DNA from 3 places in the Microbacterium sp. NC79 genome. Region 1 is predicted to be linked to each of the others. Evidence: predicted binding sites of a transcription regulator. Region 1 holds the regulator's gene; each other region holds the start of a gene.

Evidence for each region. Region 1 encodes LexA, which represses DNA repair genes until DNA is damaged. Its sites were predicted from a motif close to TCGAACANNTGTTCGA; they were not measured.
Region 2: KTJ77_RS04925 (HNH endonuclease signature motif containing protein) is a predicted target of LexA. The motif match lies at 3,286-3,301, and genes of this name have one in related genera.
Region 3: KTJ77_RS10980 (HNH endonuclease signature motif containing protein) is a predicted target of LexA. The motif match lies at 5,669-5,684, and genes of this name have one in related genera.

The regions. Positions count from the first base shown of each region.
Region 1 is NZ_JAHQYI010000001.1:1,762,447-1,770,211, forward strand. Features, by position in the region: gene priA (bifunctional 1-(5-phosphoribosyl)-5-((5-phosphoribosylamino)methylideneamino)imidazole-4-carboxamide isomerase/phosphoribosylanthranilate isomerase PriA) at 1-84, opposite strand, end outside; gene hisH (imidazole glycerol phosphate synthase subunit HisH) at 126-773, opposite strand; gene hisB (imidazoleglycerol-phosphate dehydratase HisB) at 770-1,375, opposite strand; gene KTJ77_RS07980 (histidinol-phosphate transaminase) at 1,378-2,457, opposite strand; gene KTJ77_RS07985 (LysM peptidoglycan-binding domain-containing protein) at 2,584-2,988, opposite strand; gene lexA (transcriptional repressor LexA) at 3,233-3,928, shown strand; gene metE (5-methyltetrahydropteroyltriglutamate--homocysteine S-methyltransferase) at 4,092-6,407, opposite strand; gene KTJ77_RS08000 (methylenetetrahydrofolate reductase) at 6,404-7,348, opposite strand; gene KTJ77_RS08005 (prolyl oligopeptidase family serine peptidase) at 7,578-7,765, shown strand, end outside.
Region 2 is NZ_JAHQYI010000001.1:1,103,959-1,111,723, reverse strand. Features, by position in the region: gene KTJ77_RS04945 (phosphotransferase) at 1-630, shown strand, start outside; gene KTJ77_RS04940 (hypothetical protein) at 590-1,084, opposite strand; gene KTJ77_RS04935 (hypothetical protein) at 1,084-2,079, opposite strand; gene KTJ77_RS04930 (site-specific DNA-methyltransferase) at 2,147-3,037, shown strand; gene KTJ77_RS04925 (HNH endonuclease signature motif containing protein) at 3,312-4,664, shown strand; gene KTJ77_RS04920 (diaminopimelate dehydrogenase) at 4,671-5,657, opposite strand; tRNA gene KTJ77_RS04915 (tRNA-Gln) at 5,716-5,787, opposite strand; gene gltX (glutamate--tRNA ligase) at 5,859-7,370, opposite strand; gene KTJ77_RS04905 (MFS transporter) at 7,583-7,765, opposite strand, start outside.
Region 3 is NZ_JAHQYI010000002.1:156,358-164,122, reverse strand. Features, by position in the region: gene KTJ77_RS10995 (PH domain-containing protein) at 1-1,673, shown strand, start outside; gene KTJ77_RS10990 (DUF2520 domain-containing protein) at 1,670-2,416, shown strand; gene lysS (lysine--tRNA ligase) at 2,490-4,013, shown strand; gene KTJ77_RS10980 (HNH endonuclease signature motif containing protein) at 4,210-5,658, opposite strand; gene KTJ77_RS10975 (DUF4192 family protein) at 5,945-7,000, opposite strand; gene KTJ77_RS10970 (hypothetical protein) at 7,134-7,310, shown strand; gene cls (cardiolipin synthase) at 7,363-7,765, shown strand, end outside.

The sequences.
Region 1 (7,765 bases):
CTGGGTCAGGCGCACGGCCTTTCCTCCTGCAACGTCAACAGCTGGCAACAGAGCCAACGCGGGAGTGTTCGTGAAGTCGTTCATAAGTCCTCTAGCAAGCAACCTTCGTGCAAACGGCACAGATGTTAGAGCGTAGCCCCGCCCAGCGTGCCGATCCAATTCTTCAGGAGTGTGATCCCGGCTTCGCCGGACTTTTCCGGGTGGAACTGGGTCGCCGACAGCGGCCCGTTCTCAACCGCAGCAATAAATCGTGAGTGGTGTGTTGCCCAGGTGACCTTGGGCTGTGGGAACGGCGGAATGACGTCGAGGGTCCACTCCTGCGCGGCGTTGGAATGCACGAAGTAGAACCGCTCGTTCTCAATGCCGCGGAAGAGTGCGCTGCCCTCCCCCACCTCCACCGTGTTCCAGCCCATGTGCGGCAGGACAGGGGCTTCGATCTCGCGGACGACACCTGGCCACTCGCCAAGGCCCTCAGCGCCAACACCGCGTTCGACACCTCGTTCGAACATGACCTGCATGCCCACACAAATACCGAGCACGTGGCGTCCGCCGGCGAGGCGGCGGTCGATCAGCTCTTCTGAGCGTTCGGCGCGCAGCGCGTCCATCACGGCAGCAAATGCACCGACACCAGGCACGACGAGACCGTGTGCCTCCATGACGAGCTTCTTGTCTTTCGTCAAGCGGGCGTCGGCACCGGCGGCATCCAGTGCCTTAACGGCGGAGTGCACGTTGCCCGACCCGTAGTCGAGCACCGCAACAACCGGACGGGTCACAGCGCACCCTTCGTGCTCGGGATGCCCGAGACAAGCGGGTCAATCGACTTTGCCTGACGGAAGGCCCGGGCAAACGCCTTGAACTCAGCTTCGGCGATGTGGTGCGGGTCGCGACCGCCCTTCACGTTGACGTGAACGGTCAGGCCTGCGTTGAGGGTGATGGCCTCGAAAACGTGGCGGACGAGGGAGCCAGTGAAGTGTCCGCCGATCAGGTGGAACTCGAAGCCTTCGGGCTCACCGGTGTGCACAAGGAAGGGGCGTCCTGAGATGTCGACAACGGCCTGAGCGAGGGCCTCGTCGAGCGGAACCAGGGCGTCGCCGTAGCGGGAGATTCCGGCCTTGTCGCCTAGCGCTTCGCGAATCGCCTGGCCGAGCACAATGGCGGTGTCTTCCACCGTGTGGTGCGCATCGATGTGGGTGTCGCCTGTGGCCTTCACGGTGAGGTCAGTCAGCGAGTGCTTGGCGAAGGCGGTCAGCATGTGATCGAAGAACGGCACGCTCGTGTCGATGGAGCTCTGACCGGTGCCGTCGAGGTTCAGTTCGAGCTCAATCGTGGATTCGCTCGTGGAACGGCGGCGGGAAGCAATACGGGGGGCGGTCATACTCAGAATCCTAGCGAGGCGAGGGCGTCAAGGAACGCGGTGGTTTCTTCTTCGGTTCCGGCTGACACACGCATGTGTCCGGGGATACCGACGTCGCGGATCAGAATGCCGCGTTCGAACAGGGCTTGAAAGGTTGCCTGCGGGTCAGCTACCCCACCGAACAGCACGAAGTTTGTCCATGATTCGTAGGGGCGATAGCCAAGTGCTGCGAGGGTCGCGGAGATGCGGTCACGCTGTTCCACAATGTCGTCAACGGTCGCCAGCATCGTGTCGGCGTGACGCAGGGCAGCCAGCGCCGCGACCTGCGTCAACGCGCTGAGGTGATAGGGCAACCGGACGAGCCGGAGCGCGTCAATGAAGGCGGGGTCAGCTGCAAGGTATCCGACGCGAGCACCAGCAAAGGCGAAGGCCTTACTCATGGTGCGTGAGACCACCAGACGGGGGCGAGATTCCAGGAGCGTGAGAGCGCTCGGGGCATCGTGCGGGGCGAACTCAAAGTAGGCCTCATCGACGACGACGATGCCGTCAGTTGCGTCGTATACGGCTTCGATGACATCAAGTGTCAGCGGCGTTCCTGTGGGGTTGTTCGGCGCACACAGCAGCACCACATCCGGCTTCACTTCCTGCACTTGTGCGACAGCGGAAGCCGCAGCCAGCGAGTAGTCGGCGCCGCGTTCGCCTGCGAACCATGTCGCGCCGGTCGCGCGGGTCAGCAGCGGGTACATGGAGTATGTCGGCCCGAAACCCATCACCGTGCGCCCGGGGCCCGCAAACGCCTGCAGAATGTGTTGTAGCACCTCGTTTGAGCCGTTCGCCGCCCATATCTGGTCGGCTGTCAACCCGTGACCGAGGTAGTGAGCAAACGCCTCGCGCAGCAGCGTGAACTCGCGGTCTGGATACCGGTTGAGGTCGCGCACCGCGAACGAGAGGGACTCAACAATGTCACTCGTCACCGAATCCGGAATGGGATGCGTGTTCTCGTTAACGTTCAGTGCGACCGGAAGCGGCGCCTGTGGGGCGCCGTACGGAGTCATCCCGCGAAACTCGTCGCGGATGGGCAGATCACTGAAGGAGATCGTCACTACTCCATGGTAGGTCTGCGGTAGGCGGCCGCGGAAACCGGGCGGTCGAACATTACGCAGGGTCTCGATACGGCTGGCCTGATCCTCAGCGCGGCGCGCTTGAGCGCGTGCATGATCGCGGCGGTGTTACTTCGTGAATTCAGCGGGAATGGCCAGCGTCTGGCCTGGCGTGATCGCTGAAGAGGGCAGCGCGTTCAGTGAGATCATGCCATCGATAACATCGCGGGGGTCTGCGTGCGGTGCTACATCGCTCGCGATCGACCACAGCGAGTCGCCTGGCATCACGTTGATCGTTTCGAATGTTGCCTGCACGCCCTCATCGAGGGAAGCCTGCGCAGAACCACCACTCAGTACGGCGAAGGCGATAGCAGCCACGACGGGAAGAGCAACGACGGCTGCGAGTACGCGGCGGCCGCGATCGGTCATCCGAAGGCGCGTGGCGACCGCAGAATGACCAGCCACAGCAACCACACCGGGCCCCGAAACGACGCGAGCCGGACGAGCGGTGGCGTTGATGCTGATGGTGCTCATGATTCCTCCTTGTGGTGCGCTTCGCTTCCAACCCTCGGCCGGGAGGGCCGGAAGCGAAGCTACGTTCCGAATCTATGTTCTATGTTCGAACATGTCAACCTGTTTTTCGAACGACTTCGAAAAAAATCTTTCAACACACTCGAACAAAAGTCTTTGTTTATCCGAAAAGTCGGATACGGTTTCGATAGCGAAAGCACATCATCAACCTCCGACATTGGTCGCTGGGTGGCAAAAGGAGAACGCAATGAGCGCGGAAGAGACTGCGAGTGGTCCGGGCAATGAGGCCCCACGTACACGTCGCCGCAAGAACCTCAGCGACAAACAAATGGCGATCCTCGAAGTGATCCAACGTTCCATCGCGCGTCACGGCTATCCGCCGAGCATGCGCGAAATTGGCGACGCGGTAAACCTCAAGTCGCTGAGTAGCGTTACTCACCAACTGGGTCAGCTCGAACTGAGCGGATACCTGCGTCGCGATCCCGGTAAGACTCGCGCGATGGAGGTGCTGATCGATCTTCCTGGCATCGCCGCCGAGAACCCGGCCGATGCCGCACCGTCCGTCGGCGATGCCGCACTGGTTCCGCTCGTCGGTCAGATTGCAGCAGGCGTTCCGATCACGGCGGAGCAACAGGTCGAAGAGATCTTCCCACTCCCCCGCCAGCTTGTTGGCAAGGGCGAACTGTTCATGCTGAAGGTGAACGGTGAGTCGATGATCGATGCCGCGATCTGCGATGGCGACTGGGTTGTCGTGCGCGTGCAGAGCGACGCGGAAAACGGCGACATCGTGGCGGCCATGCTGAACGATGAGGCCACCGTGAAGGTTTTGCGTCGTCGTGACGGCCACACCTGGCTACTCCCCCGCAACAGTGCTTTTGAGCCCATCCTTGGCGACCAGGCCACGATTCTCGGCAAGATTGTTGCGGTGCTGCGCGCCGTGTAATCTGCAGCATCCTCCTGAGGACTTTCGCGAGCCGATCCGTCGGCAAGCGAAAGTCCTCTTGCTGTTTGCGCTGATCGTCGCGCCACGGTTCCGGCATCAGCGCCACACAAAGCGAAAGCCCGCCCCACTCGATTGAGTAGGGCGGGCTGTGAGCTGTCGCGCGTTACGCGCCGATCTTCTCGCGCACGTTCTTGGTCGCTACCACCAGGTTGCGCAGTGATTCAACGGTCTCGTCGTAGCCGCGGGTCTTCAGGCCACAATCCGGGTTCGCCCAGATGAGCTTGTGCGGCAGGGCGTCAGCGGCACGCTGCAGGATCGACTCTTGCTCATCAACAGAAGGCACACGCGGCGAGTGGATGTCCCATACGCCGGGGCCAACGCCGTGCGGGAAGCCCGCGTCACGAATATCGTCAATCACGTCGCCACGGCTACGCGCAGCCTCGATCGACGTGACGTCGGCATCAAGCGCCGTGATCGCATCGATCACAACGCCGAACTCCGAATAGCACAGGTGAGTGTGGATCTGAGTGGCGTCCGCAACACCGGCGGTTGCCAGCCGGAATGATCCGACCGACCACTCAAGATACGCCGGCTGGTCGGCAACCTTGAGCGGCAGCAGTTCGCGCAGGGCGGGCTCATCAACCTGAATGATGGCGATGCCCGCCTGCTCGAGGTCACCGATTTCATCGCGGAGAGCCAGACCAACCTGGTTCGCCGTCTCAGCGAGCGGCTGGTCATCGCGCACGAACGACCAGGCCAGGATCGTCACAGGGCCGGTCAGCATGCCCTTGACGTGCTTGTCGCTGAGTGACTGCGCAAACTCCGCCCACCGCACGGTCATCGGCGCGGGGCGTGAAACGTCGCCCCACAGTAGCGAAGGACGCGTCGCACGCGAACCGTAGGACTGCACCCACCCGTTCTGGGTGACGGCAAAACCGTCCAGCAACTCGGCGAAGTACTGCACCATGTCGTTGCGCTCGGCCTCGCCGTGCACCAGGACATCGATATCTAGATCGTGCTGCAGGTCGATGACCCGACCAATTTCAGCCTTGAGGAACTCATCGTATGCGGCGTCATCGATCTCGCCACGCGCGTGAGCGGCGCGCGCCTTACGGATCTCTCCGGTCTGCGGGAAGGAACCAATGGTCGTTGTCGGCAGGAGCGGCAGGTCAAGGGCAGCGTCCTGAGCGGCGACGCGCTCCTCCTCGTTGCCACGCACGAAGTCGTCAGCCTGCAGCGCACCTGTGCGTGCACGGACAGCGTCAACGCGAACGCCAGGAGCCGACGCACGGTCCGCAAGAGCCGCAGTCGCAGCATCAAGCTCCTCAGCGATCGCTTCCCGCCCCTCGGTGAGGCCCTGTGCGAGCGTCACGATCTGGCCAACCTTCTGGTCAGCGAATGCGAGCCAGGAAACGAGACGCGCCTCGAGCTGGGTTTCGTCAGCGACGTCGTGCGGCACGTGCTGCAACGAGGTCGTCGTGCCAGCAGCAACCTGCGCGGCACCGAGTTCAGCGAGCGATGCGAGCTTGTCAAAAGCGCCGGCGAGGTCACCACGCCAAATATTGCGGCCGTCGATCACGCCACCGACAAGAACTTTGTTTTCCAGGCCAGCGACGGGCGCGGGAACGGAACCACGGCGCAGGTCGATGGCGATGCCGTCGACAGCGGAACCAGCAAGAACGCTCCACGCTTCAGGCGACAGCTGCGCGTAGCCGGCGGCGACAAGAATCTGGGGGCGGTTGGCGGCGCTGGCGAGCACGTCGTAAGCGACGCGAGCGGCCTCAGCCAGCTCAGCGGCGGCGTAGGGCAGACTCTCGCTCACGAGGGCGGGTTCATCCAGCTGCACCCACTCAGCTCCTGCTGCCGTGAGCGCTGCGAGCAACTCAACATAGACAGGCAGAACGTCCTGCAGTCGCGACAGCGGCGAGAAGCCCTCGGCTGCGTCATCGCTAGCCTTAGCCAATGCCAAGAACGTGACGGGCCCGACGATCACGGGGCGGGTAGTGAAACCGTCCTGCTTGGCTTCGGCGACCTGATCGGCAAAGCGCGTGCTTGACAGCGAGAAGGCGGTGTTCTCGTCGATTTCCGGAACCAGATAGTGGTAGTTGGTGTCGAACCATTTGGTCATTTCGAGCGGCGCACGCTCACCCTCTCCACGTGCCGCGGTGAACAGCGCGTCGAGACCAAAGGTTCCGTCAGCCTGACGCAGGTGTGCGAAGCGCGCGGGCAGAGCACCAAGCGTGACGGCGATGTCAAGCACCTGGTCGTAGTAGGAGAAGGACTCAGGGATCGAAGAGTCAGACTGACCGAGGCCGAGTTCTGCCAGGCGGGCACGGGTTGCCGCGCGGAGACCGGCAGCGGTTGCTTCCAGTGCCGCAGCGTCGGTCTTGCCAGCCCAGTGCGACTCCACGGCACGCTTCAGCTCACGCTGACGCCCGATGCGCGGGTAGCCGAGGATGGTTCCTGCGGGGAATGTCATCGTACGTTCTCCTTTTGAATGAGGATGTCGGCTTCGCGGAGGACCGCGAGGACCGTGTCGTGGTTGTTAAAGGCGTAAAGGTGAATGCCGGGAGCGCCGCCGTCAGCGACCGCGCGGGCGAGGTTCGCCGCGTACTCGATCCCGAGTTCGCGCTGGCCCTCGACTGTGGGCTCAATTTCGAGGGCGATCGCGAGCTCGCTTGGCAGTTCTTCGCCACTCAGCTCGAGCACACGGTTAAGACGCGCGGGATTCGTAATCGGCATGATGCCAGGCAAGATCGGGATCGTGACCCCGGCCTGACGGGCACGCTCGACGAAGGCGAGGTAGGCGTCGGCGTGGAAGAACAGCTGCGTAATCGCGAGCGTCGCGCCAGCGGCCTGCTTCGCCAGCAACGCGTCAAGGTGTTCGCTCGCGTGGCGGGAGCGGGGGTGTCCGTTCGGGAATGCCGCGACGGCGATACGCACGCGGCTGCGACGATCGACCCGCGCAGCCCCCGGGATACCCGGCAGGTCGCTTTCGCGGAACGGCACGCGCTCCGCCTGGACCCGATCGATCAACTGCACAAGTTGCGCAGAGCTTTCCAAATCGCCGAGGTAAATGTCTTCCTCGCGGGTGCCCGCAGGCGGGTCGCCACGCAGCGCGAGAAAAGACTCGATTCCGGCGTCAAGAAACTCGCGAATCAGCGTGGTTGCGCCCGCGTATGTGTTGCCAACGCAGGTGAGGTGGGCAAGCGGGTCAACGTTGGTGTGCTCGCGAATGTACTTCAGCACTTCAAGCGAGCGCCCACCCGATGAGCCACCCGCACCATACGTGACCGAGATGAACTGCGGCGCGACTGCGGCCAGCTCATCAATCGTGCGGTGAAGGGCCTGCACCGATGTTTCGGTGCGAGGCGGATACAGCTCGAAGGAGAACGGAACCGTTGCAATTTCTTTAGCCATTGTGTGTCTCCTTCCAGGGTCGAGGCGGGCTCCAGCGCGCCGAGGTTTGCGCCAGCCAGCTCCGTTCGAGAACGGGGTGCCTGGCGCTCGTGTTCGGGGCTCCGAACGTCGTGGCACCACGCTAAGGCCGAGGGTTTCGCGCGCCACAATCCTGAGTGACGAAATATGTTTCACGATGACGAAATGTTTCTCCGGCTCGTGACAGACGCACACCAGATAGCCTCAATGCATGGCACGTTCACTCCCCTACGGCTCCTGGCCATCGCCCATCTCCGCCGCCGACGCCGCCGCTGGTTCCACCCGCTTTGACGGCGCCCGCTTCGTAAACGGTGAGGCGTACTGGGTGCAATCCGTCGCCGGACGCATGACGATTTTTCGCGAGGGTGCGAGCGAACCGCTGCTCCCGGAACCATGGAA
Region 2 (7,765 bases), 660 kb from region 1:
GCGTCGGAACCATTTGCGCGACCGTGGTCTGTGGTTCCATGGTTTGCTGGTTCCGCCGCCCTGCACCAGCCCCGCGCCGCTCGAACAGCATGGGCTGCGCACTTTGCCGAAGCACTCGCGCTCCTGCACGTGCCTGCTGACGACGATGCGCCGCTTAACCCGGTGCGCGGGCAGTCGTTGCAAACGCGCGACCAGGCGATGCGTGCGCGGATGGCCTCGGCATCGTTTCCGGCGGCGATTGCCCATGCGTGGGCGGATGCTCTCGCTGCCCCGGCATGGCCGCACGTGCCGGTGTGGGTGCACGGCGATCTGCATCCAGGCAATATCGTGGTCGGGAATGATCGCCTGGTCGCGCTCGTCGATTTTGGCGACGTGACCGCTGGCGACCCGGCTTATGACCTGGCGGCGGCGTGGATTGTGTTTGACGCCGACGGCCGCGAAGAGTTCATCAGGGCATCGCCGCACGTCGACGACGCGACCTGGGTGCGCGCACGCGGCTGGGCTGCGGCCATTGCGGTGACGCTCACTGTCGCCAGCGATGATCGCCCCGACTATGCCGCCCTGGCGACCGAAACGATCGGCGAAATCCTCATCGAGAAGCAGGCGCAGGACCCGTCGGCCACACCGTGAGATCGCCCTCGTGGTAGATCAGCATGAGGCCCCTGGCACCAGCGTCTTCGACCTCTTTGACCACGTCGGCCTCGACGGTAAAGCTTCGCACCGGAACGGTCAGGACGAGCGGCCACCCGGTGCGCGCGCACCCGAGGTAGTCCAACCCCTGGTCTTGGACGCGCATCAGGCAATCCTGCAGGAAGTCCGGATCGGAAATGACCAACATCGAAGCGTCAGGACCCTCAATGATGCGGGCTGAGGACGTGGTGGTCTCGGGTGCCATGACGCCGTCATCACGCAAAAACTCCATCAGCTCGTCGCGGGAGAGCTCGCGGGAGGCGTAGGTTGCGGCCGGATGCGGCTGTAGCGCCGAGATGGCAGCGGGAAGCAGCACGGCGAATGCCAGCGCGCCCGCGGCAAGCCCCACACCAAGCCACACGAGGCTGACCCGTTCTCGCATCCATCGGCGCATCAGTAGTGGCTCCGCTCGGTCGGCGCGGCATTCCACACGGAGAACTCGCGATCCTTCACAATAATGCGAAGAAATTCCAGGTCTGCGAAAGCCTGTGGCCGGGGAATATCCCTGAGCAACTCCAACGGATAATCCCACACGATGGGGCCGTATTCTTCTGCACACGTCTGTGCGAACGCTTCGCTGACTGCGTCTTCTTTGGGCCACAGATACGCGCACGTCATGCCGTTTGACTGCTCCACCACAATCATCGAGACGTCGGGCACCCCTTCTGCCTGCAGAATGGTGCCACCGTCGGCAGTCAAGGTACGAATCTCCTGCTCGGCGTACTCGCCCATCTCAGGCATCTGCTCCAACGTGATCGGCACGGCCGTGCCCGATACGAGAGGCCGTTGCTGGGTCACGAAATGCACGACACCCACGACGAGCCCTGCCAACGCGAATCCGACAGCCGCGGAGAGGATCTGTTTTCGATAGGAGCGCGGCTGTTGCGGAGCGCGCGCAGGTTGCTTGTCAGATACGCTCGCCACCACGGCACTGGGCGCCACCGCATCGCGCACTCGAGGCGGAACCACCTGCTCTGCGCGCATCAGCTCACCGAGCTCGGGGATCGCCGCGTATTGTTCATCGGCTCGCGAGGTCTCTTCCGCGACCAGTGCGAAAGCGCCCGATGCGGCTGTCTTTGACGCATCGGCGTGCGGGCCTGGCCGCGTCTGTGGCATCGATGACGGATCCGTCAGCCGCCCACCTGCGCCAGCAAATGGTTCCGGAACCACGGCACGCGATACCGACGCGGCTTCTGGAGCGGTGGTGGTCGCCATGTGCGCTCCGGCTGACGCCACTGAGGGCGCAACCGCCCCAGCCGCTGCCCGCCGGCGGCTGTCCAGCTGCGCGTAGCGTGCCGCGGCGGCCTCGTCGTGTTCTGCCCCCCGGGCAAAGAGTTGCCGAGCAAGGCGGCCAAGCTCGGCTTCTTCGTCGGGCCTCAACGCAGACATGCCCTCACCCTACTCATACCCGTCGCTCACAGGCGGGCAACGTCCCGGCATCCGTAGAATGGGTTCGGTGACTAGCGTGTGGACCGAGAACTCTCCCAACCTCGTGATTCACGGCGACAATCTCGAGCTGATTCGCACGCTGCCAGACGAGTCCTTCCAGCTGATTTACCTGGATCCGCCGTTCAACACAGGCAAGAAGCAGACCCGCACGAACGTGTCGTCTTTGCGGCACACCGGCGGCAGCCGCGTCGGATTTCGCGGATCGTCGTACACAAACGTGCGCAAGACCGTGTCGACATTCAACGACGATTTTGAGGACTATTGGGCGTTTCTCGAACCGCGGCTCGAAGAGGCGTGGCGACTGCTGGCGCCGACCGGAACGCTCTACCTGCACCTCGACTACCGCGAATCGCACTACGCGAAGGTGTTGCTCGACGCGCTCTTCGGTCGGGATTGCTTTCTCAACGAGATCATTTGGGCCTACGACTACGGCGCACGCACGAAGTCGAAGTGGCCGGCAAAGCACGACAACATTCTGGTGTACGTGAAAGATCCGAAGCGCTATCACTTCAACAGCGCTGAGGTCGATCGCGAGCCCTACATGGCGCCGACGCTCGTGAGCGCCGAGAACGCCGCCAACGGCAAGCTCCCGACGGATGTGTGGTGGCACACGATTGTCTCCCCCACCGGTCGCGAAAAGACCGGCTACGCAACGCAAAAGCCCGAGGGCGTGCTGCGCCGCATTGTGCAGGCATCAAGCAACCAGGGCGATTGGGTGCTCGACTTCTTTGCCGGCAGCGGAACCGTGGGTGCCGTTGCTGCGAAGCTGGGCCGCCGCTTCGTGCTGGTTGATAACAACGCGGAGGCCATTTCGGTGATGGCAAAGCGTCTCGGCGACGGGTCGGCTGCACCAATCGACTTTGTCGAGTACCCGGGCGGAGCCCAGCGCCGCGCGTAGGTGTCGTTCGGTGGCACTGTGGGTTACATGATGCAGCTGCGGGGCACCCATCTGCTCGACAGCAATTTGCTGATGGTGGGCGGCCGGCCACCGGCGGCCGGCTAAGGGGCCGTCGCGCGCGTCGCGGGTTACAGACTGCTGGCCACTGGTTGCGGACGGCAGGCGGCGCACCAGCCTCGCGGGTGATGAACAGAGCATGTCTCGAATCAATGCATTAGTACAAAGTTTCGAGAAAAATATTGCGCGACTAGTATATGTGTACTACAATGAGGGCATGACCAATCCACATCTCACCCCGCTTCTTGAGGCCGTCGCGTCTCTTGAGGTTGCGTGGGATGACGCTGACTGTGGGGCCGATCTGAGCCGCGAACAGTTGTTGGCTGCGAACGCGGCGATTAGCACCTTGCGACGCCGGCTCGACGGGTTGCACACGGAGGTCGCGGCGGGGATTGATCATGAGTCGCGACCCGAACTGGGGCCAGACAGCCTGTCGAAGCAGCAGGGGTTTCGCAATTCAGCGACTCTGATTGCCGCGACAACGGGCGGGTCGACGGGCGAAGCGGCCAAGTTGACGAAGCTCGGCAAAGCGACCGCACCACGCTCGAATCTGCTGGGCGAGCGGCTGCCTGCAAAGTATCCGGCCGTTGAAGCCGCAATCCATCGCGGCACGATCGCCGCCGATGCAGGCTCACTCATCGTCGGCCTCCTCGATCGGGTGCGACTGCACACGACTGTCGAGCGCGTAGCCGAGGCGGAGGCGCTCCTCGTAGAGCAGTCATCGGGGCTGACGCTCCACGAGGTGCGCAAGCTCGTAACTCACGCCGAAGCCTGGCTGAACCCTGACGGCGTCGAGCCGCGGGAAGAAGAAGCGCGAGCGAACCGCTCCCTCACAATGTACGAGCGCGACGGCTCACTGTTTATAAACTTCTGCACCGACGTCGCCTCGGGCACTCCGGTAAAGGCAGCCATCGACGCATGGGTGACGGCGACATTCCAAGCACGAACGAACGACGGCGATACTGCAGACGACACAGAAGCAGACCACCGCACCGTCGCGCAACTCCAAGCAGACGCCCTCACCGCAATCTGCGAGCACATCACCGGATGCGACAACAACGGCCTCCCGCTCACGGGCGCGACCGTCATTGTCCGCGTGAGCCTTGATGACCTCACCGCCGGCACCGGTGTCGCCACGATCGACGGCACCGACCAGCCCATCAGCATCAGCACCTGCAGGCAAATGGCCGCAAGCGGTGGAGTCATCCCCGCAGTCCTCGGATCCGACGGAGAGATCCTCGACTGGGGACGTGAAAAGCGACTCTTCACGAGGGCTCAACGCCTGGCCCTCGTTGAACGAGACGGCGGATGCGTCATGTGCGGACTCCCACCCCACATGACAAAAGCCCATCACATTAGATGGTGGCAGCGAGATACCGGGCCAACAGATCTCAGCAACGGCGTCCTGCTCTGCACGAGCTGCCACCATCGCATTCATGACAATGGCTGGAACATCCACGTCGACGGCACCAAACGCACATCGAAAGTGTGGATCATCCCACCCGCCACCGTCGACCCGGCACAAACCCCACGCCTCGGCGGCCGCGCCAGATACGACATCGCCGCCTAACAGCCCCTAGAGCAGTTCAGCACGCAGGGTCGCAGGAGATTTCGGCGACAACAGCGAGGGCGCCACGTCGAGCACCGTGACGGCGCCATGCTGACCCTGGGCGCTGAGACGGTAAACAGCGCGCGCGTACGTCACGAGCACACTCGCGGTGAACTCGGGGTTGCTCGCAAGTGTCAGCCCATACTCGACGACCTGCGAGGTTCCGTCACTCGTCTCACCACTGTGAACCACAACGCCACCGTGACGCATCGCGCTGTGATCGCGCGCCAGCTCATCGGCCGAGATGAAGTGCACGGTGGTGTCGTACTCGTCGAAGTAGTGCGGCATCGTGACGATCGCGCGCTCCACGTCGGCGGCGTCAGCACCATCAGCGAGCACCACAAAGCACTCACGGGTGTGCTTTTCGTTGGTGGCGAGCGTCGGGCGGGCGCCGCTGCGCACCGCGTCCATCGCGGCGTCGGAGGGAATCGTGTACTGCACAGCCCCCGCGACACCGGGAATGCGGCGCACCGCATCCGAGTGGCCCTGGCTGAGACCACGACCCCAGAACGTGTACGTTTCACCGTCAGGCAGCAGCGACTGCGCGTACAGACGGTTGATGGAGAACATTCCGGGGTCCCACCCGGCCGAAATCAACGCCGTCTTACCAGCGGCCTTCGCAGGCGCATCAACAGCGTCGAAGTACTCGGGAATACGTGCGTGCGTGTCAAAGCTGTCAACGGTGTTGAACAGCGCGGCAAGCGCTGGCCCTTGCTCAGGAAGGTCCGACTTGGAACCACCGCACAGAATCAGCACATCGATGTCGGCGGTGCGATCGGCGAGCGTGTCCATCGAAAAGACCGGCGTCGTCTCGCGCAACGGCGTGACCTGCGAGGGTTCTCGACGACTGAAGATTCCGACCAGACTCATGTCGGGGTTCTTCTCGATCGCGACTTCAACGCCGCGCCCCAAGTTGCCATAGCCAGCGATGCCGATTCGAATGTTTTCGCTCATGTTCTCATCCTGCCGCAAAGCAAAAGACCCGCGGAAATCCGCGGGTCTTTTCTACTTGCTGGGGTACCTGGACTCGAACCAAGAACAACGGAACCAGAAACCGCCGTGTTGCCAATTACACCATACCCCAAGGTTTTTGGTTGGTGTCTTACCAAGGAAATACATTACCCGAGATGCGGCCACCAACCAAACTGAGTGGAATCACGCGCGAGTCGCGAGCCCCTTCAGACGCGCCAAAGTGCGCTCCTTGCCGAGCAGTTCCATCGATTCAAACAGCGGCGGCGAAATGCGGCGTCCGCTGATCGCAACGCGCGGCGGACCATAAGCCACACGGGGCTTCAACTCGAGACCATCGATCAGCGCAGCCGACAGCGCAGCCTGAATGTTCGCTGCCGTGAAGTCACCAGCATCGACACCCTCAAGCGCAGCAGCGCTCGCCTCAAGCACGTCGACATAGTTTGCAGGCAGACCCTTGAGGGCATCCTCTGCGTAGTCAATCTCGTCGGTGAATAAGAAGCCCACGAGCCCCGGAACCTCACCGAGCAACTGCACGCGCTCCTGCACGAGCGGCGCGACAGCCGAAATCAGTTCACGCTGCTCAGCGGTCGGCTCGTTACCAATAACGCCAGCAGCCGTCAGGTACGACACCGTGCGCTCAGCGAAGTCTTCGACATCGAGCATGCGGATATGGTCACCGTTGATCGACTCGGCCTTCTTCTGGTCGAAGCGAGCCGGGTTCGGGTTGACATCGGCAATGTCGAAGGCCGCAACGAGCTCTTCCAGCGAGAAGATGTCGCGGTCGGGGCCAATCGACCAGCCGAGCAACGACAGGTAGTTCAGCAGACCCTCGTGGATGAAGCCCTTGTCGCGCTGCAGGAACAGGTCTGCCTGCGGGTCGCGCTTGGAAAGCTTCTTGTTGCCGGTCTCCCCCAGCACGAGCGGCATGTGGCCGAAGCGCGGCACAAACGTCGTCACACCAGCGTCGATCAGCGCACCGTACAGCGCGAGCTGACGAGCCGTCGACGGCATCAGGTCTTCACCGCGGATCACGTGCGTGATGCCCATGAGAGCGTCATCAACCGGGTTGGTGAACGTGTAGAGGGCGTGACCGCCCGCACGCACAATCACGAAGTCCGGGAAGGATCCGGCAGGGAACGTCACCTCGCCACGAATCAGGTCAACGTACGTGAAGTCCTGGTCAGGAACACGCAGGCGGTACGCGGGCTCACGGCCCTCAGCACGGAACGCCGCCTTCTGCTCCTCAGTAAGGTTGCGGTCGTAGTTGTCGTAACCGAGCTGCTTGGCGCGGCCTGCCGCCTCGTTACGTGCGTCGATTTCCTCGGCATTCGAGTACGACTCGTACACGGCGCCCGAAGCGATCAGCTTCTCCAGCACGCCTGCGTAGATGTCAGCGCGCTGCGACTGACGGTACGGCTCGTGCGGTCCGCCAACCTCAACACCCTCATCCCAGTCGATCTTGAGCCACGTCAGCGCGTCAACGAGCTGCCGATAACTTTCCTCGCTGTCACGCTGAGCGTCGGTGTCTTCGACACGGAAGATCAGCTTGCCCCCGGTGTGGCGCGCGTACGCCCAGTTGTAGAGCGCCGTGCGAACCATGCCGACGTGCGGCAGGCCGGTAGGCGACGGGCAGAACCGAACGCGAACGTCGGCTCCGGTGACGGTAGTGGTACGAGAATCAGGTGCGCTAGACATCGCGATCCATTTTACGCCTGTCTCGGCTGACTTTCTGCCTCTCCCCTGGCGCAAACGCCCGATAATGGCGCAAAGTGGAACCATCGGATCGAGGAGAAGCACCATGAGACGATTGGCTGGTACGACAGCAGCGGCGATCGGCGTGCTGATTCTTGCCGGATGTTCGCGACGTCAGGGCGGCATCGGAGCCGAGGGCCGCTATCTTGCAGTGACTACTTCTGGCGACGCAGGGCGAGCGGCGACAGTGCAATCACCGCAACCACGACGCCCATGGCAACAAGCGCGAGCCCGCGGTATTCCACGGCAGCCAGCACGAGACCGGCAAGCACCGCGCCGATGGCCGCGCACAGGCTCATCAGCGAGTCGCTGATGCCCTGACGCTTCGGACGCTTTGA
Region 3 (7,765 bases), on a different contig from region 1:
CACTTGTTCCGCTCGGTGACGTCCCACCCACGCAAGTCGATGGTTCCGCGTCGCCGTCCGGCCCCGCGTTGCAGAGCGATCTCAGTGATGGGCAATGGCATCGCCTTCATCCGCTGACCCCGCTGTTGCAGGGCGGGATCGTGCTGATTGTGCTTTTCGGTATCATCCTCAGCAACATGCAGGGGCGCCTGGTCGGCATCTTCTTTCCTGCCGACGATATCGACCAGTACGTGGACGAGTTCAACGCTGACCCGATCGACTGGGTGCTCGCCAACAACCTGTGGCTGGCTGCGCTCGGCGTGATTGCTGGTCTGTTGCTGGTGTTCATTGGCGGCTTCTATCTGTCGTGGCGGTTCCACAAGTTCCGCATTAGCGAAGCTGACGTTGAGGTCACGCAGGGCATTTTGTTCCGCAAGCACCGCCGTGCACCGCTGGACCGCGTGCAAGGCGTGAATCTCACGCGTCCCTTCATCGCGCGACTGATCGGGCTTGCCAAGCTTGAGGTGGTGGGTGCGGGCAACGATGCGAACGTGCCGCTGGAGTACCTCACGACGCGCAACGCTGAGCTGGTGCGTGCCGATATTTTGCGGCTAGCTTCGGGTGCTCGTGTGGCACGGGCGCAACAGCGTGGCGATGTCACGGCGGCACAGCGTGCGCACCTTCTTGACACGTTTGGGGCTGGTGTCACGGGACTCGTGAGCGGTGCTGAGACGCCGGTGGGCGAGCCCGAGAGTGTGGTGTCGATTCCGACTGGACGCCTGATTGGGTCGACGCTGGTCAGCACCAGTACGCTCGGTCTGATTGCGTTGGCTGCGGTCATTGTCGTGATGGTCAACATGACCGATCAGCCGTGGATCTTGTTCTCATTGGTGCCTGCGTTCTTGGCGATCGCCGGTGTGAATATCAGCCAGCTGTTCAAGTCTCTGCGGTATTCGATTGCGCCGACGCCCGATGGTGTTCGCGTGGTGTTTGGGTTGACCACGACTGTCACCGAGATCTTGCCTCCTGGTCGCGTGCATGCGCTTGCCGTGACGCAGTCGGTGCTGTGGCGGCCGTTTGGCTGGTATCGCGTTCGGCTGATTCGTCTCAGTGGTAAGAACATCAACCAGGGGCAGGTCGACCAGTTTCAGATTGCACTGCCCGTCGGCAAACGCGCCGACGTTGAGAAGGTGCTCTCGTTGCTCATGCCGGATGTCGCCGCGAGTGACTGGTCCTATGCGTTTGAACACGGCGCCAGGGGGCCTCGCACTGGCGATCCCTTCACTGTGACGCCGAAGCGCGCGTGGTTCATTCGCCCGCTGTCTTTCAAACGCAACGGATTTTTGATGCATCCGCGTGCCATCATGCTTCGCCGTGGCCAGATCTGGCGTTCGCTTGCGATCTTCCCGCTCGCCCGAGTGCAGAGCGTTGCGATGACGCAAGGGCCGATCGATCGCCTCCTGAGCGTTGGAACGCTGCAGGTGCATACCGTGATGGGCTCATTTACCGGCAACCTCGGGGCTATCGACCGCGACGCGTTGCTGAGCGTCTGGGCGCAGGCCGAGGCAGGCATTCTCGCCGCCGGGAACGACGACCACACGCACCGCTGGGGTGCCAGCGTCGTACACGAAGCGGAACCAGTGGGCCCCGTGTCGGTCGCGACTGCGGATCCGCAGATGGGGGAGACCGTATGACTCGCGAGGGACGGCTTGGTGTTGGTGTCATCGGTGCTGGTGTCGTTGGGCCCGTGATCGCGGCAGCGCTTGCGGGAGCGGGTCATGCCCTCACCGGCATCACACGGGGGGCGGAAGACGATCGCGTCAGCGCGATGCTTCCGGGCGTTCCGTTGCTGGAAGCCAAAGAGGTGTTGCGGCGCAGTGAACTGGTTGTGTTGGCGGTGCCCCACGATGAGCTGCCCGGTCTGGTGGCTGGTCTTGCACAAGTCGGTGCCTGGCAAATGGGGCAGCTCGTGATGCACGTCGATGCCGGCTATGGCGTGGAGGTTTTGCGCCCCGCGGCCGAGAAAGGTGCGATTCCGCTCGCTGTCCACCCCGCGATTACCTTTACCGGGTCTCGCATTGATTTGACGCAGTTGCAGTCGGCGTGGGCTGCCGTGACGGCGCCGGGCCCGGTGTTACCGATCGCGCAGGCGCTCGCGGTCGAGATGGGGTGTGAGCCGATCGTTGTCGAGGAGGCTGATCGCCCCGCATACGCCGAGGCTATTCAGACCGCGACGACGTTTTCCAGCGCGATCGTGCATCAGGCTTCCGACCTGTTGCGTGGCATCGGTGTGGAGAACCCCGGTGGTTATCTCTCCGCGCTGATTCGTTCCACGGTGGATCGGGCGCTGAGCGAAGCGACTCCTCGTGACCTGTCCGTCACTGACCTCGATGACTTCCTGGGCGACGATTGGGATGAGGGATCCGACGAGGACTAAGCGGCATCGTCCTACGGTCGGGTGCACAGGTTCCGCTCGGTAGACTGAGGGTTGACTTTTTTGAGGAGATCGCATGTCTGACCAGCAGTCCGCTGAGCCCACCGAGCCCACTGAAGAAGACATCTTCGAGCAGAAGGCCGTTCGTCTGGCGAAGCGCGCGAAGCTGATCGAGCAGCGGGACAGCCTCGCTGGTGGCGCGTATCCTGTGACGGTTCCGGTCACCACGACCATCGCTGCCCTCCGTGCTGAGTATGGCGAGTTGGAAACTGACACCGCCACGGGCGTCACGGCTGCCGTTGCTGGCCGCGTCGTTTTCAGCCGCAACACCGGAAAGCTCTGCTTCGCGACGCTGCAGGCGGGCGATGGTTCGCGTATTCAGGCGATGGTTTCGCTGGCAAACGTGGGCGAAGAGTCCCTTGCTTCGTACAAGGAACTCGTTGACCTTGGTGACCACGTGTTCGTCTCGGGTGAGGTTATTTCTTCGCGTCGTGGCGAGCTGTCGATCATGGTGAATGAGTGGCAGATTGCGTCGAAGGCGATCCTGCCGCTGCCGAACATGTACTCGGATCTGAGCGAAGAGACGCGTGTTCGTAGCCGCTTCCTCGACCTGATCGTTCGTGACCGTGCTCGTGAGAATGCGGTGGCTCGTGCGAAGACCAACGCATCGTTGCGTGCCACGTTTGCGAAGCACGGCTTCCTTGAGGTTGAGACCCCGATGCTTCAGGTGCAGCACGGCGGTGCTTCGGCTCGTCCGTTCGTGACGCACTCGAACGCATTCGACACTGAGCTGTACTTGCGTATCGCGCCGGAGCTGTACCTCAAGCGTGCCGTCGTTGGTGGCTTGGATCGCGTCTTTGAGATCAACCGCAACTTCCGCAATGAGGGTGCTGACTCGACGCACAGCCCGGAGTTCGCGATGTTGGAGGCTTACCAGTCGTATTCCGACTACAACGGTATTGCTGATCTGACACAGGAGCTCATTCAGGATGCGGCTATTGCTGTCTCGGGTTCGACGACGGTGACGTGGGCTGACGGTACCGAGTTTGATCTGGGCGGTCAGTGGGATCGCATTTCGATGTACGACTCGCTGTCGGAGGCTGCTGGCGTGACGATCACGCCGGAAACGTCGCTCGCCGACCTGAAGGCGTTGGCCGACAAGGAAGGCGTTGACGTCCCCGAGAAGGTGGCGACGCATGGCAAATATGTCGAAGAGCTGTGGGAGCACTTCGTGAAGGGTGACCTTGAGCGCCCCACGTTCGTGATGGACTTCCCGGTCGACACCAGCCCGTTGGTGCGTGAGCACCGTAGCATTCCGGGTGTTGTCGAGAAGTGGGACCTCTATGTTCGCGGCTTTGAGCTGGCGACCGGATATTCCGAGCTGATTGACCCGGTGATTCAGCGTGAGCGTTTCGTCGAGCAGGCGAAGCTTGCGGCTGCTGGTGACGATGAGGCCATGCGGGTTGATGAAGAGTTCTTGCGTGCGCTTGAGCACGCGATGCCGCCGTCGGGTGGCATGGGTATGGGGATTGACCGTTTGCTGATGGCCATCACGGGTCTTGGCATTCGCGAGACGATCCTCTTCCCGCTTGTGAAGTAGCCATCGGCTATCCAGCAGGCGCACTCAGCTTCGGCGGGTGCGCCTGCTGCGTTTCTGCCGAGGAGACGGCAGATGGTCCGGATCCGCAGTGTAATCCGGAACGTCCGCGATGCGATGCGAGCTAAGGCGAGGGAAGCCAGGTGCGGGGAAGTTAGCTGCGGGGAAGCTAGGTGGCTGCCAGGGGCGCGCAACACCGTTAGGCGGCGATGTCGTATCGGGCGCGGCCGCCGAGGCGTGGGGTTTGTGTCGGGTCGACGGTGGCGGGTGGGATGATCCACACTTTCGAGGTGCGTTTCGTGCCGTCGACGCGGATGTTCCAGCCATTGTCGTGAATACGGTGGTGGCAACTGGTGCAGAGCAGGACACCGTTGTTGAGGTCGGTTGGGCCGGTGTCTCGGTGCCACCATCTCATGTGATGTGCTTTTGTCATTTGCGGTGGGAGCCCGCACATCACGCATCCGCCGTCTCGTTCAACGAGCGCGAGGCGTTGCGCCTTCGTGAAGAGTCGCTTTTCACGACCCCAATCGAGAATCTCACCATCCGACCCGAGGACAGCGGGGATAACACCACCACTCGCGGCCATTTGCCTGCAGGTGCTGATGCTGATCGGCTGGTCGGTGCCGTCGATCGTCGCGACACCAGTGCCGGCGGTGAGGTCATCAAGGCTCACGCGGACAATGACGGTCGCGCCGGTGAGGGGGAGTTCGTTGTTGTCGCATCCGGTGATGTGCTCGCAGATTGCGGTGAGGGCGTCGGCTTGCAGTTGCGCGACGGTGCGACGATCGTCACCCGGCATCGCCCATCCCTCGGGAGCGTCCCCGGCCGCGGCAGTTCCCACATCATTCGGGACGTCAGAGCCCGTGGCGGTGCCTTCGCATGTGTCACTGTGACCGGCGTTGGCGTTGGGGTTGGTGTTGTGGGCTTGGAAGGTCGCGGTGACCCAGGCTTGGATCGCGTTCTTGATCGGTGCGCCCGACGCGACATCGGTGCGGAAATTCACGAACAGGGACCCGTCACGCTCAAACATGGTCAGTGACCGGCTGGCGCGGGCCTCATCTTCACGTGGTTCGACACCGTCGGGGTTTAGCCAGGCTTCGGCGCGGGTGACGAGTTTGCGGACGTCGTCACACGATAACCCTGCCGCCCCCTCCACCAGAAGAGTCTCGGCTTCACCGATCTGTTCGATGCTGGCGTGCAGGCGGGCACGGTCCAGCATCCCGACGATGAGCGATCCGGCGGCCGCGGCAATCGTGCCCCGCTGTAACGCGTCTTGCACTGCCGGATACTTCGGCGGCAACTTCTCACCGAGCAGGTTCGACCGCGGCGCGGTCGCTTTACCTAGTTTTGTGAGCTTTGACGCATCGCCGGTCGTGCCACCGGTGGTTGCCGCGATCAGCGTCGCCGAGTTTCGAAAACCCTGCTGCTTCGCGAGACCATCCGGCCCCAACTCGGGCCGGGATTCATGCTCGATTCCTGCAGCGACTTCCGCGCGGAGTCCATCAAAGCGTCGTTGCAATGTTCCCATCGCCGCATTCACCGCCAGTAACTGCGTGCGGTCTAAATCGGTGCCACATTCCGCATCGCACCACGCCGACTCGAGCGCCGCAACGGCTTCGAGAAGAGGGGTGAGATGTGGATTGGTCATACCCCCATTTTAGAATACAGCTTCGAATGACGCAAGGGTTTTATGAAGAAAGTTGCATTTGAGTATAGGAGCTAGGTTCTAGTGAATTTGGCAAGTTGCGGAGAGGCCGCATAAGCTCGGCACGCCTCACCCGCGCGCCCCGAACCGCAGCCCACGCACCCCACCCCCGCAGCCCACGCACCGTCACCCCGCCCTCGAACCGCCACCCCGCCCACGCCACGTCCCCGTCCACGCACCGACCCGCCGCCACACGCGCCCGATCGCGACGACACGGCCGCATCACACGTCACTTCCGGCGGTTCTCGGCGGGGAATGCCCACAGGGGCAGGTGCCCGTTCGCGCACAGGGTGGCAACGATCTGGGACAACCCGTGACCCGGGTCTGCTCGCAGTGCCTTCTGCGCGTAGGTGGCGGCATGCGTCGACATGCCCAGCGCCCAACTGATCCAGGCCGCGCAGGCGAGGGGAGCTGCGCGACCACGGCCCGACGCGCACGCGGCAAGTTGGCGCACGCGCCGCAAGGCGGCCTGCAATCGAGCAGCATCCGGAGCGGGGCCCTCGCCCATCAGGAAGAGCGTTTCGGGTGCATCGGGAGCACCGTCGAGCCAATCGAGTTGAAACTCAAGCACCTCGTCGGCGGAGTCAGCGTCGTAGCACCACTGCGACAGTGCAACATCACGAAGCGATGGTCGGCTGAGTAGCCACAACAGGAGCGCGTCATCGCCGACGCTGCCACGTTGTCCTTCGACGGCAGATTCGAAAACCTCGTGCATACGGTCAAATCGTTCGACCAGATCGCGGGGTGAGGCATCCCGCGAGGCATGATCCAAACGTGCCAACTCGGACCGGATCGCTCGCATACGCTCGGCATCAACTCGCGGCAGCCTGGTTCCACTCGACTGATTAGCCTTCGGCTTCGGGCCCCCAACATCGGGGGCATCGCCGATCTCGCTGTGCGGGTGAACGGTCTCATCTGACTCGCTGAACCACCCGTTCTGCGCCACGATGATCACGTCACCGAGGTCAATCCCGCACGCATCGGCTGTGAGCCGAATCGCGTTAGCCAAAGGGGCAAAGGGGTTCGCGTCTGGTAGCGCTACGGAAGTTTCGGCATAGACGACGACAATCATGCCCGACGTCTCTTCCAGCCGGCAGACGATGCCGAGCGCAGAAGCCGCGAATTGCTGAGGCTGGATGACCGGGAGATCGAAGCGAAACAGCCCGACCGAGGTGCTGCCGGCGAACGGCAGGATAACGACGGAGTCGGCTGGTGTGTACCCTGCCATCGTCGGAATGGCCGAAAGGAGATCGGCAACAGAATGTGCTCGAAACGTTGTTGTCATGGTGTCAGCGTGAATGATCAGCGGGTGGCGGAACCATGCGGTGCGCTGGCGGTGGACAAGGTCGCGAAAACCGCGGGTTGGGGAGGAACCGGTGATCGGCTCGACACTCAGGTATCAACGGTAGACTTCCGGTATGGATCCCTACTGGTCACAGGTCGTCTGGTCGCTGTTGCCGACCCTTGCGGTATGCGTGATCTTCTTCTTCATTCTGCGGTCGATCGTGCGGATGGATCGCAAGGAGCGTTCCACCTACGCTGACATCGAAGCGCAGGAGCGCGCGGCGCGCGGACTCCCGCCAAAAGCAAACTAGCCGGGTTTGTCGCTTCCGACCACTACGCTTGGGCGTAAGTGGAAGGCGGGGTATGGACATCTCGTGGTGGCTCGTTGCGGTCTTTGTTATTGACCTAGCCATTCGTATTACAGCCATCATTGTGGTTCCACGCAATCGCCGTCCAACGGCCGCGATGGCGTGGTTGCTGGCGATTTACTTCATCCCATTTGTCGGGGTGTTCCTCTTCCTCCTCATCGGCAACCCGCGGCTGCCTCGCGCCCGCAGGCGCAAGCAGGAGCGCATTAACGAGTACGCCCGCGAAGCGGCATCTCAAATCGAAGGCGGCACTCTTCGCCCCAACCCGCCGCCCTGGTTTCCCTCTGTTGTGCGGATGAACTCGACTCTCGGGGCGCTTCCGTTGGTGGGTGACAACGACGCGCACCTCATCTCCGACTACCAGGAGAGCCTGGACGCGATGGCCGATGAGATTCGTC